Regions from separate parts of the Nocardioides sp. NPDC057767 genome, predicted to be linked through region 2. Evidence: riboswitches for the same ligand, from Rfam matches in the RefSeq annotation. Region 2 holds a riboswitch; the other holds the start of a gene.

Region 1 (8,640 bases), on a different contig from region 2:
GCCCCGCGGCCCGGAAGGGGAAGCCTGGTGCGCGTCCGCGCAGCCATCAGCTCAGTTCTGCTCGGCCTTCTCGGCACCCCGGCGCCAGCGGATGCCCGCCTCGAGGAACCCGTCGATGTCCCCGTCGAAGACGGCCTGCGGGTTGCCGACCTCGTAGGTCGTACGCAGATCCTTGACGATCTGGTAGGGGTTGAGGACGTAGTTGCGCATCTGGTCGCCCCAGGACGCGGCGACATCGCCCTTCAGCTCCTTGAGCTGCGCCTCCTCCTCGGCCTTCTTCAGCGCGAGCAGCTTGGCCTTGAGGACGATCATCGCGGCGGCCTTGTTCTGCAGCTGCGACTTCTCGTTCTGGCAGGAGACCACGGTGCCGGTGGGGATGTGCGTCAGCCGGACCGCCGAGTCGGTCGTGTTGACCGACTGGCCACCGGGGCCCGAGGAGCGGTAGACGTCGACCTTGATGTCGTTCTCGTCGATCTCGATCTCGTCGGTCTGCTCGAGCACGGGCACGACCTCGACCGCGGCGAAGGACGTCTGGCGGCGGCCCTGGTTGTCGAAGGGGCTGATCCGCACCAGGCGGTGGGTGCCGGCCTCGACGGAGAGGGTGCCGTAGGCATAGGGGGCGTGGATCGCGAAGGTGGCGGACTTCAGCCCGGCCTCCTCGGCGTAGGAGGTGTCGAAGACCTCGACCGGGTACTTGTTGCGCTCGGCCCAGCGGACGTACATCCGCATCAGCATCTCGGCGAAGTCGGCGGCGTCGACGCCACCGGCGCCGGAGCGGATCGTGACCAGGGCCTCGCGGGAGTCGTACTCCCCCGAGAGCAGGGTGCGGATCTCCAGGCTCTCGACGGCCTTCTTGACCCGGCCCAGCTCGGCCTCGGACTCGGCGAGCGTGTCGGCGTCGCCCTCCTCCTGGGCCATCTCGACCATCAGCTCGAGGTCCTCGATGCGGCTGCTGAGCTCGGTGAACTTGTTGAGCTCGCCCTGCAGCAGGGAGAGCCGTCCGGTGACCCGGGTGGCGTTGTCCTGATCGTCCCAGAGGTCGGGCGCGGCGACCTGCTCGCCGAGGTCGGCGATCTCCTTGCGCATCGCGTCCAGGTCCAGCACCTGGCCGATGGTCTGCATCGTTGCCTGGAGCTGCTTGATCTCGGTGTCGAATTCGGGGCCTGCCACGTCTTACAGGTTACTTGACGCGTGGTGCAGCACCCGATTCGCCGGCCCACATATGCGCTCGCCCTCCGGCAAGGGGAACCGGAGGGCGAGCGCCAGGGGGATATGTGGGGGTCGGCCCGTCGGAACGGGCCCCGAGACTGAGCCGCGAAGGTTCAGGCCTGGTGGATCGAGCCGGCGAACCAGCCGTCCCAGGCAGCCTCCTCACGAACAGCCGTACCCGGCTTGGGGGCGTGCAGCATGATCGCCTCGCCGTTCTCCCAGCGCAGGAAGATGCCGACGTGGTAGACGGGGCTGCCCCAGAACATCAGGTCACCGCGCTGGATCTGGTCGTTCGGGATCGTCGGCAGCGCAGCGGCCTGGTCCCGCGAGACCCGGGGCAGCTCGATGCCGGCGGCGCTGAAGGCGTACTGCGTCAGGCCGGAGCAGTCGAACGCGCTCGGACCGGTGGCACCCCAGACGTACGGGTCGCCGATCTGCTCCGAGGCGACGCTGATCGCCCGCTCGATCTTGCCCTGCTGGCTCGCGGCGAAGGCCTTGGCCTCCGCCTCGGCCCTCTTCTTCGCCTCCGCGGCCTTCTTGGCCGCGATCGCTGCCTTGCGCTTCGCCTCGGCGGCCTTGCGGGCGGCCTCGGCCTTGCGCTGCTGCACCTCGACAGCCCTTTCGAGCTGCTGGATGTCGGTGAGCATCGCCGCGGGGGTGGCCGAGACCTCCAGGGTCGGAGCCTCCACCACCTTGGCCGACTCGACGCTGGACTCGACGCTCGACTCGACGCTCGACTCGACGGACGTCGGCGAGGAGACCGGAGCGGCATTGGCGGCGGGGACCGCCACCAGGGCGCCGGCGGCGATGCCGCTGGCGAGGGTGATGCGGCCGGCGAGCTTGCCGTGGCCGCTGAGCGTCGTCCTGAGCTTGTCGATGGGCGATCCTGCGATCGTCCGTGCGGTCGAGCTGTTCGGCGACCGGAACGGGCGCGCGGTGCCTCGATGGGCAGGACGAGATACGGACTTGGACATGCGTGAGTTCCTTCCCACGCCTGCGAGGTGAGCTGTCGGGTTCGGGCTGAAAGGTGCCCGGCCATCCGTGGATGACTTCACCCCAAGCGACCGTCCGAGTTAGTCGCGTGGAACTTGGGTCCCCCGCTCCTGTCCCATACGTACTGCTGAGTGTGAGGGGTAAGGGGGTTCAGTAGTAGGGGCCGGCGTCCGGAGGGACAGGATTCGGCGTGTACCGGGGCCGGTCGTGCGTTGTGCACGGCTCAACCAAGGTGACACGCGATCTGGAGCGGATCCAATCCCGAATGCTCGCATCTTGGGCACATTCCGCGTGGTTACGCGTGTTTTTGCCGTCGTTTGTGAGTCATCTCACGCACTGAACAGTGGTTTGACGCCGTGTCGAACTTGCGGTTTCTCCCCTGTTTCGAGTCGGCTGCGCCTACTCTCCGGCTTCCAGCCGGAACCCGACTCCGCGGACCGCGACGACCTTCTCCTGGACGCCGGCCGCCTCGAGCTTCTGGCGCAGGCGTCCGACGGTGACGTCGAGGGTCTTGGTCGAGCCGTACCAGTTCTCGTCCCAGACCTCGGCCATCAGCCGGTCGCGGGAGACCACCTTGTCGCGGGAGGCGGCCAGCACGGCCAGGAGCGCGAACTCCTTGCCGGTCAGCGTCACCTCGCGCTCGCCGGCGTAGACACGGTGAGCGGCGACGTCGATACGCAGGGCGTCGTCGTCGGCGCCGGGCTCGACCGGGCCCGAGCGGCGCAGGAGCGCGCGGACCCGGGCCTGCAGGACGGCCAGCGCGAACGGCTTGGCCAGGTAGTCGTCGGCACCGGCGTCGAGGCCGACCACCAGGTCGATCTCGGCGTCACGGGCGGTGAGGATCATGATCCCGCCCTCGTAGCCGTTGTCACGCGCAGCCTTGCAGACCTCGAGCCCGTCCATGTCGGGAAGGCCCAGGTCGAGCAGCACGAGCTCGGCCTCGTAAGGGGGCGCGAGCAGCTCCAGCGCCTTCTTGCCGGAGTCGACCCAGGTGACGTCGTAACCCTCTCGCTGGAGCGTGCGCACCAGCGGAGCGGCGATGTCCTCTTGGTCTTCTACGACGAGCACGGAGTTAGACATGGAGAGAACAATAGTTACAGCCCCGTAGGGCTTGTGAAGAGATCCCCCCTTTCAGATAAGCGCGTGATCACATCGTTAGGTCCGAGCTGATCGATACCGAGCGGATCCTCCGCCCCTTCGGCGACCTCCTCCCACGTGATCGGGGCCGCCACCGTGGGGATCTCCTTGCCCCGCAGCGAGTAGGGACAGATCGTCGTCTTCGATCCCGAGTTCTGTGACCAGTCCAGGAAAACCTTGCCTGACCTGCGACTTTTGGTCATCGTTGCGGTGACTTTACGTGGATGGGCCTTCTGCAGGTCCTCGGCGATCTCCTTGGCCAACGCGGTGGCGACGTCCGGCTCGACGGGCTCCGGCAGGGCGGCGTACAGATGCACTCCCTTGCTCCCGCTGAGCACCGGCGTCGCGGCGAGATCACGGGCGCTGAGGGCTTCGCGCACCAGCAGGGCCACCTCGCAGCACTCCTGGAGACCGGCCGGCTCGCCGGGATCGAGGTCGATCACGATCCGGTTGGCGCCGGCCGGGGTGCCGTCGGCACCGACGGTCCACTGGTGGACGTGCAGCTCCAGCGCGGAGAGGTTGGCGGCCCAGGTGAGCGCCGCCAGGCTGTCGAGGATCGGGAAGGTCAGCGTGCCTTCCTTGTGATCGGCGGCGCGGGAGCCGGTGGTCGGGACGGTGACCGTGCGGACCCAGCTCGGGGTGCCGGCCGGGGCGTTCTTCTCGAAGAACGACATGTCCCCGACGCCGTGCGGCCAGCGGATCCTCGTCACCGCGCGATCCTCGAGCTGGGGAAGGAGAACCGGCGCGACCTGGGCGTAGTAGTTGAGCACCTCCCCCTTCGTCATCCCGGTGCGCGGGTAGAGCACCTTGCTCAGGCTGGTCAGGGTCAGGACGCGGCCGTCGACCTCGACGCGTACCTCTTCTCGGTCGACCATCACAGATCCTCCGGCTCGATGTCCTCGCGGATGCCGATGAAGCTCGGCTGCCGCAGCCGGCCCTTGTAGCTCGCTGCCGCCACCGCGGTGCCGTGGGTCTCCACCTCGACGACGAGGAGCGGCTCGACCCAGTGCGTGCCGCGCGCGTCCACGGACGGCACTCCCCCGTCGGGATCGACGTCGGGCCCGGCGAAGGGGTTCCGGTCGCTCTCGCGGAGCAGCTCCCCGAGGCGCTGTGCCCGCTTGCCGGTGATGCCGCTGCCGACCCGCCCGCGGTAGATCAGGCCGTCCGGCGTCGGCTGACCGACGAGCAGGGCGCCGAGACGCTCGGTGCCGCCCTCGGTGCCGACCTCCGGGCGCCAGCCGCCGACCACGAGCGAGGCCCGGTAGCGGTGGGCCAGCTTCACCCAGTCCTTGCTCCGCTCGCCGGGCCGGTAGCGGCTCCCGCGCCGCTTGGACACGATGCCCTCCAGCCCCTGCGCCTTCGTCACCTCGTGGAGCATGTGGCCGTCGTCGTAGGTCGCGGGCACCTGCCACGAGCCCAGGTCTCCCTCGGCGTGGACCGCCTCGAGCACCTTGCGGCGCTCGGTCCAGGGCTCGTCGATGAGCAGCCGCCCGTCGAGACGGAGAAGATCGAAGACCATGTAGGTCGCCGGGATCCGCTCCGCGAACCGCGCCGCCCGGCGGACGTCACGGTTGTGCATCCGGTCCATCAGCACCCGGAAGTCGGGGAGCCCGGCCTCGTTGAGCGCGATCACCTCGCCGTCGACGACGATGTCGCGCTCCGGGCCCGTCGCGATCTCGGGCCAGGCAGGGGTCGCGTCGTTGTCGTTGCGCGTGGTCAGTCGGGTCTGCGTACGTCCTTGCTCGGACTCTCCGATGAGCCGGATGCCGTCCCACTTCACCTCATGGACCCACTCCTCCCCCGGAGGTACGTGGCTGCCGGGCGTCGCCAGCATCGGACGCAGCATCGAGTGCATGAACCCATCTTGCTTCATCTCCCGGACGTGCGTGACGGCTCTGACGTGGGTGAATGGGGTACCGGTATCGGCAGATCCGACAGATACTTGGTGAGTTCCTACCGACTGACGAGGGGTCCGCATGCGTGCGATCTGGAAGGGCGCTGTCTCGTTCGGGCTGGTCAGCGTGCCTGTGAAGCTCTATTCGGCGACGGAGTCCCACGACGTCTCGTTCCGTCAGGTGCACCAGGCCGACGGCGGCCGGATCCGCTACCAGCGGATCTGCTCGATCGACGGCGAGGAGGTGCCCTACTCCGAGATCGCGAAGGGCTATGAGACCGAGGACGGCGAGATGGTCGTGCTCACCGACGACGACTTCGCCAACCTGCCGACGACCTCCTCGCGCGAGATCGCGGTCGAGAAGTTCGTGCCGAGCGACCAGATCGACCCGATGCTCTTCGAGAAGAGCTACTACCTGGAGCCGGAGAACACCGGGATCAAGCCCTACGCGCTGCTGCGCCAGGCGCTCCTGGAGGCCGACCGGGTCGCGCTGGTGACCGTCGCGCTGCGCCAGCGCACCACGGTCGCGGCGCTGCGGGTGCGGCCGACCGACAACGGCGACGTGATCGTGCTGCAGACGATGATGTGGCCCGACGAGATCCGGGTGCCCGACTTCAAGGTCGAGGCCGGCGAGATCAAGGACTCCGAGATCAAGATGGCCAACATGCTCGTCGAGACGCTCGCGGGCGACTTCCACCCCGAGGAGTTCTCCGACGACTACGCCAGCGCCGTCGAGGAGATGGTGAAGGCCAAGATCGAGGGTGGCGAGGTCGAGCGGACGCCCACCTCCACCAAGACCTCCGGCGAGGTCGTCGACCTGCTCGCCGCCCTGCAGCGCTCGGTCGCCGCGGCGAAGAAGTCGCGCGGCGAGGAGGTCCCCGAGGAGGCCGGGGAAAAGCCGAAGAAGAAGTCGAAGGCGTCCTAGAGCAACACCTACCGAAATTCCTGGTGCGGCCGTGTCGAAAGCGGCAGGCTCTTCTCGACGCGTAGGCGACGGCGCGCGACGGACGCGTCGCCGACCTGCAAGGAGAAGCAGATGCGCTACATGATGTTCGTGAAGATGGACCCCAACGCGGGACCGCCCCCGGCCGCACTGATCGAGGCGGTGGAGGCCGAGATCAAGCAGCAGTACGCCGACGGCGTCCTGCTCGATGCCGACGGGCTCGGCCCAGCGGTGGAGATCCGGCTGACCGCCGGAGAGGTGACCCACGTCGACGGCCCGTTCGCCGAGGCCAAGGAGGTCGCCGGCGGGTTCTCGCTCTTCGAGGTCCGCTCGCCGGACGAGGCGATCGAGCTCGGGCGCCGGATGATCCAGCTCCACGAGGAGCTCTGGCCGGGACAGGACGTGGCCGTGGAGATGCGGCCGCTGTTCGGTCCGCCGACGCCGGCTGAATGAGCTCGACTACCGAGGACGCGATCGTCGCGGTCTGGCGCAACGAGTCCGTACGTCTCCTCGCTGGGCTGGCGCGGATGACGCACGACCTCGACCTGGCCGAGGACCTCGCCCAGGATGCCCTCGTCGCGGCCTTGGAGCAGTGGCCGCACGAGGGCATCCCTCGCAACCCCGGAGCCTGGCTGATGTCGATCGCGAAGCGGCGCGCGATCGACGGGTTCCGCCGCGACGAGGTGCTGCGCCGCAAGGTGGCGCTGCTCGGACACGAACTGGAGGAGGGTGAGATGCCGGACCTGGCCGCCGCGGTCGATTACATCGAGGACGACGTCCTGCGGCTGATGTTCCTCTCCTGCCACCCCGTGCTGGCGCCCGACTCGCGCACGGTGCTGACGCTGCGGCTCGTCGGCGGACTGACGACCGCCGAGATCGCCCGGGCGTACTTCGCCAAGGAGTCGGCCGTCGGGCAGCGGATCTCGCGGGCGAAGCGCACCCTGACCGAGGTCGGGGCGTCGTTCGAGCTCCCGGTGGGCGAGGAGCGGGCGGCTCGTATGCGCGAGGTCATGCAGACGATCTACCTGGTCTTCAACGAGGGCTACGCGGCGACGTCGGGGCCGTCGTGGACCCGCCCCGAGCTGTGCCTGGAAGGAATGCGGCTGGCCCGGATGCTGGCCGCGCTCGCTCCGGGCGATCCCGAGGCGCAGGCGCTGCAGGGGCTGCTGGAGATCCAGGGCTCGCGGCTCGCGGCACGGGCCGACGCCGATGGTCACCCGGTGCTTCTCGAGGACCAGGACCGGACCCGCTGGGACCAGCTGCTGCTGCGTCGTGGCCTGGCTGCAGTCGACCGTGCCACCGCGCTGGCCGCCTCCGGCACCCCGGGCGGGAGCTATCTGGTGCAGGCGATGATCGCCGCCTGTCACGGCCGCGCCCGGCGAGCCGAGGACACCGACTGGGCCGAGATCGCCCGGCTCTACGATCTCCTCGCCTCCGGTGCCCCGGGTGCCGTCATCGAGGTCAACCGGGCCGTCGCGCACGGGCGGGCCTTCGGTCCGGGCGCCGGGCTGGCGATCCTGGCGGCACTTCCCGAAGGAGCTCTTGCGGGGTCCCATCTTCTCGCCGGCGTACGCGGGGATCTGCTGCAGCGCGCCGGGCGCCACCGCGAGGCCGCGGCGGCGTTCGACGAGGCGGCGTCACTGACCGGCAACGCCGGCGAACGCGAGCTTCTCGAGAGACGTGCGGCCGCGTGTCGAAGAGCCGAGGCCTCGTCCGACGCGTAAGTATCTCGACGACCACCGCGACAGAAGTGAGCGACATGATGACCAAGACCACCTTCTCCGCCGACGGCACCACGATCGCCTACGACGTCGTCGGCACCGGCCCGGCGCTCGTCCTGGTCGACGGAGCGATGTGCTACCGCGACTTCGGGCCCTCCAAGGAGCTGGCCGACGCGCTCTCGGACCGGTTCACCGTCTACCGCTACGACCGCCGCGGCCGGGGCGGCAGCAACATCGCCAAGCCCGCTGCCGCCGGCACCATGGAGGCGGTCGAGCAGGAGGTCGCCGACCTCGGAGCGGTGATCGAGGCTGCCGGCGGCCACGCCCATCTGCTGGGCCTGAGCTCCGGCGCCTTCCTCGCCCTCGAGGGCGCCCGGGCCGGCCTTCCGATCGACAAGATCGTCGCCTACGAGGCGCCCCTCATCCTCGACGACACCCACCGGCCCAACGACGCCGACCTGGCGCAGCAGGTCGAGAAGCTGATCGAGAAGGGCAGGCGGGCCGCCGCGATCGAGCGGTTCATGCGCGTGGTCGGGATGCCGTGGATCGCGGTCAAGATCATGCGCCTGACCCCGGCCTTCAAGAAGCTCACCCCGGTCGCCCACACGCTGACCTACGACCTCGGCATGTGCGTGCCGTTCCAGCAGGGCGTCCCGCTGCCCGGCGGCTACTTCAAGAACGTGTCCGCCCCCGTGCTGTCGGCGGCCGGCAGCAAGAGCCCGGCCTACATGACCAACGCCCAG
Region 2 (8,640 bases):
GGTCTACGGCAAGCTGCTCGCCGCGCTCGGCGGCAACTGCTCCTACGCCGTCTCCGGCGGTGCTCCGCTCGGCGACCGCCTCGGCCACTTCTACCGAGGCATCGGCGTCACCGTCCTGGAGGGCTACGGCCTCACCGAGACGACCGGCGCCCTCACCGTCAACCTGCCCGAGGCGCTCAAGATCGGCACGGTCGGCCGACCGATCCCCGGCACCTCGGTGCGCGTCGCCGACGACGGCGAGCTGCTCTTCAAGGGCGGCCAGGTGCTCAAGGAGTACTGGCAGAACCCCGACGCCACCGCCGAGGCCAAGACCGGCGACGGCTGGTTCCACTCCGGCGACCTCGGCGAGGTCGACGACGAGGGCTTCGTCAAGATCACCGGCCGCAAGAAGGAGATCCTGGTCACGGCCGGCGGCAAGAACGTCGCGCCGGCCGTCCTCGAGGACCGCCTCCGCGCCCACGTGCTCGTCGACCAGTGCATCGTCGTCGGCGACGGCCAGCCGTTCATCGGCGCCATCGTCACCATCGACCCCGAGGCCCTGCCCACCTGGGCCGAGGCCAACGGCAAGTCCGGCCGCATCGAGGATCTCGTCGAGGACGAGGACCTGCGCGCCGTCATCCAGGGCGCCGTCGACGACGCCAACAAGGCGGTCTCGAAGGCCGAGTCGATCCGCAAGTTCGTGATCATCCCCGACTCCTGGACCGAGGAGGGTGGCCAGCTCACCCCCAGCCTCAAGCTCAAGCGCAACGTGGTCATGCGCGAGTTCAGCCACGAGGTCGACGCGCTCTACGCAAAGTAAAAGCTGTTCCTGTGGCGCCGAGTCGGCGCATCTGACCCCGTGCCTGGCGAAGCGAAGCGAGCCAGAGGGGTCGGATGCGCCGACTCGGCCTTATCTCAGTCCAGCACCCGATGAGCGATCGCAATCCGCTGCAGGGTCGTCGGGTGAGACCCGAACCACCAGTGCGACCAGGCCTGCGGCGACGGGTCGGAGAGCGAGCGTACGCCGAGGGAGTGCTGCAGCCGCGTGAACGACTTCAGGTCACCGGTGGCGCGGAGCGCGTCGACATCGGCGCGGGCCTCGACCTGCCGGCTGAGCCCGTTCTGCACGGGCATCGCCAGCACGCTCGCGAGCGCGAAGACCGCCAGCAGCATCGGGATGCCTTCGGGGGTGGCGTACTCCTCCGGGCGACGGTAGGAGAGCAGCAGGCCCAGCAGACCGACGCCGGTGACCGCCCCGGCGGCGCCGATCACGGTCCCGACCAGGACGTCGTCGTGCTTGGCATGGGCGAGCTCGTGGGCAACGACGGAGAGCACCGCCCCACGCGCCGCCGCGCCTCGCTGCGAGTCGACGAGGTTGTCGTAGAGGACGACCCGGCGGGTGGAGCCGAAACCGGTGACGTACGCGTTGAGCGAGGTCGTCCGCCGGGAGGCATCGACCACCAGGACATCGTCGAGATCGACGCCCTCACGCTCGGCGATCGCCATCACGTCGGTGCGGAGCTGGCCGCGCGGCAGCGGCTCGAAGTCGTTGAACAGCGGCTCGATGACGACCGGGTAGACGAACGAGCCGAGCACCACCAGGGCCGCGACCGCGCCGGCGGCGAGGGCCGGCCACCAACGCCGGCCGAGGCGGATGCAGGCGAAGAGCGCGAGCAGCGCCAGGGATGTGATCAGGACACCGACGACCTGGTTGAGCAGCGAGTCCGTCAACCAGGGCGTCCACGCCTGCCGGGAGAGCCCGTAGCGCACCTGCAGACGGTGGAGCGCCACCCCGAACGGCAACGTCACGATCCAGCCGAGGAGCGTGACCACGGCGACCGCGAGCACGACCCGGAGCAGCCACGGTCCGCGCAGCCGAGCCACCAGGCGCCGTCCGAGCGAGGTGAACCCGAGCACGCAGGCGATCACCAGGGAGACGACGAGCGAGGCCCGGCTGAGCCAGCGCGCGGTGCCGGAGTAGGCCAGCATCCGCTCCAGCTCCTCGGGAGTGAAAACGTCGCGCTCGTCGGGCAGGTCGAGCGGGCCGCCCGGGTAGGGATGCCACGGGATCAACACCCACGCGAGCACCACGAATGCCACCGCGCCGAGGACGAGAACCACCCAGGACGTACGCCGCGTGCTGATCACGACGCAGAGTGTGACAGACGGGCCCGCCAGCGGGCGGTCAGCTCGTCTGTTCCGAAGCCGAAGCTCGCCTGGAGCGCCTTCTCCAGCGGGATGCCGCGGCCGGTCTCCTCGTAGAGGTCGACCAGAGCCTGCTCGCCGCCGGCCTCGGCGAGCACCTCGCAGGCCAGCCAGGCGGCCTCGTACTCGGCTCCGAAGCGCTCCGAGCGGGTGTTGAACTCGGCTTTGCCCGGCAGGTGGTCGGGGGCGCCGTTCTCGCGGACCTGGGCCAGGATCTGGCCGGCGGTCTTGCTCAACGGGAGCTTGGTGTCACGCAGCGCGACGTAGTCGGCGAAGCCCTCGGTGAGCCACATCGGCCGGCGGGTGTTGGTTGCCGCGTCGGTGGCCGCGTGCGTGGCCTCGTGGGTGATGACCACCTGAGCGCCGGGCGCGTCCAGGTCGCCGATGACGCCCTGGTTGACCCACACGTGCAGGGGTGTCTCGGCCTTCGTGGACCCGTCGACGGTCGCGGTCACGGCGGCGACGGCGGTGTAGGTGCCCTGTTCGGCGCCCAGCGCGGAGTCGAGGCCGGTCGTGGGCACCTCGAGAACCAGGCGGGGCTCGTCCCAGGGGATCACCTTGCGGACCTGGGTGACCGCGGCGGCGGCCAGCTCGGCGTAGCGGTCGGCGACCGCGGCCGAGGCTTGCACGATCACGAGGCTCGAGCCGCTGCGGCGCACCTCGACGGGACCGCTCAGCCACAACGGCATCCGGGTGCCCTGGGACGCCGAGAAGCCGGTGATCGCCCCGTCGGCGTCGAAGCCGACCCTGAGCTCCTCGGTCAGCGCCGGGTCGCCCGGGGTGCGCCACGACATCTCCACATCGGCCGTGAAGGAGCCGTCCTGCGCCACGTTGCCCGCCTCGGCGATGTACCTCGCGGTGACGTCCTCGAGGCCGATGGCGTTCGCGTTGCGCACCGCGACCGAGGCGGTGTCCTCGCCGTCGGGCTCCGCCCCCTCACGTACGCCGGTGACCAGCTGCTCCAGCGAGGCCCGCGCGCCCGCGGTGTCGGCGCGAACCACCGGCCCGGTGGTCGGAGTGGGCGCGACGTACTCGCCGCCGCCGGTGAGCCGCCACCCGACGAACCCGGCGAGCAGCATCACCAGCACCAGCACGGCCCCGATGAGGGCGGGGCGGGCCTGGAGGCGGGAAAGAGGAGAGCCGACCGTTCGCACCTGCGAACGATCGGCCTCTTCGGGGTCCTGGGTCAACTCAGCCCGGGCGGACGGCGCCGGTGTAGGGCATCTCGTCGATCGGCGAGACCTTCACACCGGTGCTCGGGTTGGACGCGTGCACCATCTGGCCGTTGCCGATGTAGAGGCCGACGTGGCTGATCGGGCTGTAGAAGAAGACCAGGTCACCGGGAGCGAGCTGGTCGCGCGAGACCTGGGGACCGCTGCTGTACTGCGCCGAGGAGGAGTGCGGCAGCGAGACGCCGGCCTGGCCCCAGGCACCCATGGTGAGGCCGGAGCAGTCCCACGACTCGGTGCCGGTGGCACCGTAGACGTAGGCGTCGCCGACCTGGGCGAGGGCGTAGTCCACGGCCACCTTGGCGCGGCCCGAGGGCGGCGGCAGGTTGGACGGGATGCTGGTGTCGGTGGACTGGATGGCCTCCAGCTCATCGGCCTCGAGCTCGTCGAGCTCGGCCTGGGCCGCCTCGAACTTCTCGTCGATCTCGCTCTTCTTCTGCTGCATGGTCGTCTTGACCTTGGCCATCTGGTCCTTGGCGTCCTCGGTCGCCTCGCGACGCACCTGGAGGGCCTCGGCCTCGGTGTTGTAGCGGGCCAGCAGGTCGGACTGCAGCGCGTTGTAGGACGAGACGGTGGCGAGACCGGCGAGGAACTCCTGCGGGTCCTCGGAGGTGATCACCTGGCCGACGGCAGAGACGTCGGAGCCCTCGAACTGCCGCAGCACGGAGTCGCGGAGCTCGGCGCGGATCTTGTCGAGCTCCTTGCTCTGGCGCTTCTCGTCGGCGTTGAGGTCCTCGAGCTGGTCCTTGAGGTCCTGCAGCCGCAGCTTGGCGTTGCTGTAGTCCTCGTTGGCCGCCTCGGCCTGCGTGTAGAGCTTGTCGACCTTCTTGCGAACGTCGTCGATGTCTGGTTCGGCCTGGGCGGGGGTCGCGGCGGGAATGATCCCGGCGACACCGATGGCGGCGATGCCGGCTGCTCCGGCAATGAGTCGCTTCCGGTCGCGTGTCACGAGCGGACGGTCTCCTTGTGTAGTCGTTGAACGCCTACCGGGTGAGCTGACGGGTTCAGGCACGACCTGCCCTACCACCGCTCCTCGACCTGGTCCCCCAGATCGCCCTTGCGGCGGATGCACCCCAGGTGATCGCACTCCGTGTTGCGGCGTACGACCGGTGTGGTTCCCCGGCTCCTGGCCCGCCCCGAAGCGGGCCTGGACTAAGCGCGACACTCGCGTGAGTCGGTTGACTCACTCCCACGAGCGCCAAGTTCCTGCGCACATTAGCCGACCGGATCCCCCACCTGCCAACCACCCACGCCCAAAAGTTCGGCTACATCCCTTCCACCATCCGCAGCGGCGGGACCAGCCCACCATCGGCGAGCACGTCGAGCGCCCGGCGCTCCTCGTCCTCGATGGTCAGCTCCGGGGGCGGGCCCAGCAGCACGGTGACCACGCAGTCGTGGCACGCCAGTCCGCGCACGAGGCAGGTGTCACAGTCGATTCTCGTCGTCATGCTGCGACGGTCTCACCGACCACCGACATTTTTGCTTTCGTACGGTTGCGTGCGGCGTGTCACCACCATCGCAGCGCGGTATTCGACGCGGCGATCGTCGGCCCGGTCTCTACACTTGACGTATGGAGGTCTCCGCGTACGCGACGCTCCCCGACACGGTCCGGGGACGCATCGTCGCGCTCACGGCCGGGGTGCTTCCCGACGTGGTGCGCCTCCCGCCCGCGCTCAAGCGGATCGCCGACTTCGCCCCTGCCCGGCGCGCCAAGGCCGGCGGTGCGATGATCGCCTCGGTGCTCGAGACCGACGACGAGGTGCGGGAGAAGGTCGGGAGCCAGCTGCGCGCGGCGTACGTCGCCGAGGGCTCGGTCGAGGACCTCACCCTGCCCGAGGATCCGGCCGAGGCGGCCGCCGTCGTGTGGCTCGTCCGGCCCGACGGCTGGGAGGTCTCGCTCAAGGAGGCCCTGGACCGGCTGGACGCGGCCGCGGTCCCGGCGGTCGATGCCGAGGTCGCGCGCCTGCGCGGCAAGCTCGCCGCCGCGGAGGACGAGATCCGTGAGGTGCGCGCCGACCGCAAGGCACGTCTCGACGAGCTCAAGGCCGACAACACCACGCTGCGGCGCAAGCTCGGCGAGGCCCGCGCCGCCGCCCGCGAGGCCGGCACCGGGCTGGACGAGGCCCTGACCGAGGCACGCGAGGCGCTCGCCCGTGCCCAGGACGAGCTGGCCGCTCGCGACCGGCAGCTGCGCCAGCTCCGCAGCCAGGTCGACAAGCTGGAGCGCGAGGCGGCCGCGGAGCGGCGCACCTCGAAGACGGACCGCGAGGACGCCTCGCTGCGGGCCCGGTTCCTGCTCGACACCCTGCTCGACGCGGCCGGAGGGCTCCGCCGCGAGCTCGCTCTGCCCCCGGTCACCGGCACCCCGGGCGAGCGGGTCGAGGCCGAGCTGGCCTCCGCCGACGCCGCCGCGGGCGCCGGCGTCACCAGCAGCGCCCACCTCGAGCAGTTCCTGGCGATGCCCAGGGTCCGGCTGATCGTGGACGGCTACAACGTCTCCAAGGCCCTGTGGCCCGACTCCGCGCTCGATGCCCAGCGGCTGCGGCTGCTGCGCGCGATCGCCCCGATCGCGGCCCGCACCGGCGCCGAGACGACCGTCGTCTTCGACGCCCACTCCGCATCCGTACGCCCCACCGCCGTGCCTCCCCGCGGCGTCAAGGTCCTCTTTTCCCCCGAGGGCGTCATCGCCGACGACGTCATCCGCGACCTCGTCGATGCCGAGCCCGCCGGCCGCATAGTCCTCGTCGCCACCGACGACGCCGAGATCATCAAGGACGTACGCCGCGCCGGCGCCCGCACCGTCCCCCTCTCCTCCCTCTCCCCGCTCCTGGGCTGACCGCGCTGCACTGCGCGCGAACTGCGAAGCAATCGCCAACGACCCAGCGCCGAAGCGCCCCTCGTCTGGACGCAGCGCAGTGAGGAGCGCAGCGACGAACGAAGCGGAGGAAGACGAGGGTCAAGCGAAGGCGCTGCGCGAATTGCGAAGCAATCGCATCCGACCCAGCGCCGAAGCGCCCCTCGTCTGGACGCAGCGCAGTGAGGAGCGCAGCGACGAACGAAGCGGAGGAAGACGAGGATCAAGCGAAGGCGCTGCGCGAATTGCGAAGCAATCGCCAACAACACTGTCGGCGGCTCCCGCTAGTGTGTTCGAACATGAGCAGTGCGGCGGTTCGTGAGGCGCGGAAGGAGTTGCGCGCCCGAGCCGTGGCACGCCGGCACCAGGAGACCGCCGGCCGCTGGGAGGCGCAGCGCGGCTTCGACGAGCTCGGCCGACCGCTGCGCGACCTCACCTTCTGCGTGGTCGACCTGGAGACGACCGGCAACAGCCCCGACAACGGCGGCATGATCACCGAGATCGGCGCGGTGAAGGTGCGCGGCGGTGAGGTGCTCGGCGAGTTCCAGACGCTGGTCAACCCGCACACCGGCATCCCGCCGTCGATCGCCGTCCTGACCGGCATCACCAACTCGATGGTCGCCTCCTCCCCGACGATCGAGTCGGTGCTGCCGGCGTTCCTCGAGTTCGCCGAGGGCTGCGTGCTGGTCGCCCACAACGCCCCCTTCGACGTGGGGTTCCTCAAGCATTTCGCTGCGAAGCAGGAGCGGCCGTGGCCGCGTTTCGAGGTGCTCGACACGGTGAAGATCGCCCGCCGGGTGATCACCCGCGACGAGGCACCCAACCACAAGCTCGGCTCGCTCGCCCGGGTCTTCGGCTCCCCCACGACCCCCAACCACCGCGCGCTCCAGGACGCCCGGGCGACCGTCGACGTCCTCCACGGGATGATGGAGCGCCTCGGCAACCTCGGCGTGCTGACCCTCGAGGACCTGGCGGCGTTCTCGGCCAAGGTCACCACCGCCCAGCGCAAGAAGCGCCACCTGGCCGAGGACCTGCCGCACGCGCCCGGCGTCTACCTGTTCAAGGACAGCCAGGACCGGGTGCTCTACATCGGCACCTCGAAGGATCTGCGCACGCGCGTACGCACCTACTTCACCGCCTCCGAGACCCGTTCCCGAATGGGCGAGATGGTCGGGCTGGCGGCGACCGTGCAGGGCATCGAGTGCGCCACGGCGCTGGAGGCCGGGGTGCGCGAGCTGCGACTCATCGGCGAGCACAAGCCGCCCTACAACCGCCGCTCACGGCGGCCGGAGAAGATGCACTTCGTCAAGCTAACCCAGGAGCCGTGGCCGAGGCTCTCGCTGGTCAAGCGGGTGCTGGACGACGACGCCGACTACCTCGGGCCGTTCGGGTCCAAGAAGGTCGCCGAGAAGGCGCTCCAGGCGCTCCACGACACCTTCCCGATCCGGCAGTGCGCCGACCGGCTCCCGCTGCTCCCACGCAAGACCCCGTGCGTCCTCGCCGAGCTCCACCGCTGCCTGAGCCCGTGCGACCAGAGCGTCCCTGCAGAGACGTACGCGACCTTGGTGGCCCGGGTCCGCGAGTCGCTGCTCCACCGGCCCGACGAGGTCGTCGAGACGATCACCGAGCGGCTCACCGGCCTGGCCGAGCAGGAGCGGTTCGAAGAGGCGGCCGTCCACCGCGACCGGCTCACCTCCTATCTGCGTGCCGCGGCGCGCACCCAGCGACTCAGCGGCCTGACCCGGCTGCCCGACCTGACCGCGATCCGGCGCGAGGACGACGGCCGCTGGGCCGTCCACGTCGTTCGTCACGGGCGGCTCGCAGCGGCCGGGGTGATCCCCCGCGAGGCCAACGCGCACGCCTACGTCGCCGACCTCCAGCTCAGCGCGGAGACGGTCCTGGACGCGCCCGGGCCGGTGCCGGCCGCGAGCGCCGAGGAGACCGAGCTGGTGCTGCGCTGGCTGGAGTCCCCGGGCGTACGCCTGGCCCACATCGAGGGTGAGTGGACCTGCCCGATCGGTGGCGCGGGCCGGCGGGCAGCGAGCCTCTAGGCCGATCGGCTAACGTGACCTGCGTGATCACAGCGATCGTCTTCATCAATGCCGAGGTCTCCCAGATCCCCGAGGTGGCAGAGGCCGTGGCCGCCATCGACGGCGTCAGCGAGGTCTACTCCGTGACCGGCCAGATCGACCTGATCGCCCTGGTGCGCGTCCGTGCCCACGAGGAGGTGGCCACCGTGGTCGCCGACAAGATCAACAAGGTCCCCGGCGTGCTCGAGACCGAGACCCACATCGCCTTCCGCACCTACTCCCAGGTCGACCTCGAAGCCGCCTTCTCCATCGGCCTGGACTGACGGCCGCAACGGGCGCAAGC

What was found. Region 2 has a riboswitch for cyclic di-AMP ahead of ACFVDI_RS22265 (NlpC/P60 family protein). Riboswitches for the same ligand answer to the same signal wherever they lie in the genome.
Region 1: another riboswitch for cyclic di-AMP. It lies ahead of ACFVDI_RS16690 (C40 family peptidase); the one in region 2 lies ahead of ACFVDI_RS22265 (NlpC/P60 family protein).

What each region holds. Positions count from the first base shown of each region.
Region 1 covers NZ_JBHVKJ010000030.1:44,344-52,983, forward strand. The annotation lists gene ACFVDI_RS16680 (alpha/beta fold hydrolase) at 1-47, opposite strand, end outside; gene prfB (peptide chain release factor 2) at 52-1,170, opposite strand; gene ACFVDI_RS16690 (C40 family peptidase) at 1,323-2,183, opposite strand; cyclic di-AMP (ydaO/yuaA leader) riboswitch at 2,189-2,360, opposite strand; gene ACFVDI_RS16695 (response regulator transcription factor) at 2,602-3,282, opposite strand; gene ligD (non-homologous end-joining DNA ligase) at 3,297-4,214, opposite strand; gene ACFVDI_RS16705 (DNA ligase) at 4,214-5,194, opposite strand; gene ACFVDI_RS16710 (Ku protein) at 5,316-6,158, shown strand; gene ACFVDI_RS16715 (YciI family protein) at 6,270-6,629, shown strand; gene ACFVDI_RS16720 (RNA polymerase sigma factor) at 6,626-7,900, shown strand; gene ACFVDI_RS16725 (alpha/beta fold hydrolase) at 7,939-8,640, shown strand, end outside.
Region 2 covers NZ_JBHVKJ010000050.1:23,202-31,841, reverse strand. The annotation lists gene ACFVDI_RS22280 (AMP-dependent synthetase/ligase) at 1-799, shown strand, start outside; gene ACFVDI_RS22275 (M48 family metalloprotease) at 895-2,127, opposite strand; gene ACFVDI_RS22270 (hypothetical protein) at 2,124-3,338, opposite strand; gene ACFVDI_RS22265 (NlpC/P60 family protein) at 3,376-4,362, opposite strand; cyclic di-AMP (ydaO/yuaA leader) riboswitch at 4,378-4,582, opposite strand; gene ACFVDI_RS22260 (hypothetical protein) at 4,679-4,861, opposite strand; gene ACFVDI_RS22255 (NYN domain-containing protein) at 4,984-6,249, shown strand; gene ACFVDI_RS22250 (DEDD exonuclease domain-containing protein) at 6,567-8,318, shown strand; gene ACFVDI_RS22245 (Lrp/AsnC ligand binding domain-containing protein) at 8,342-8,620, shown strand.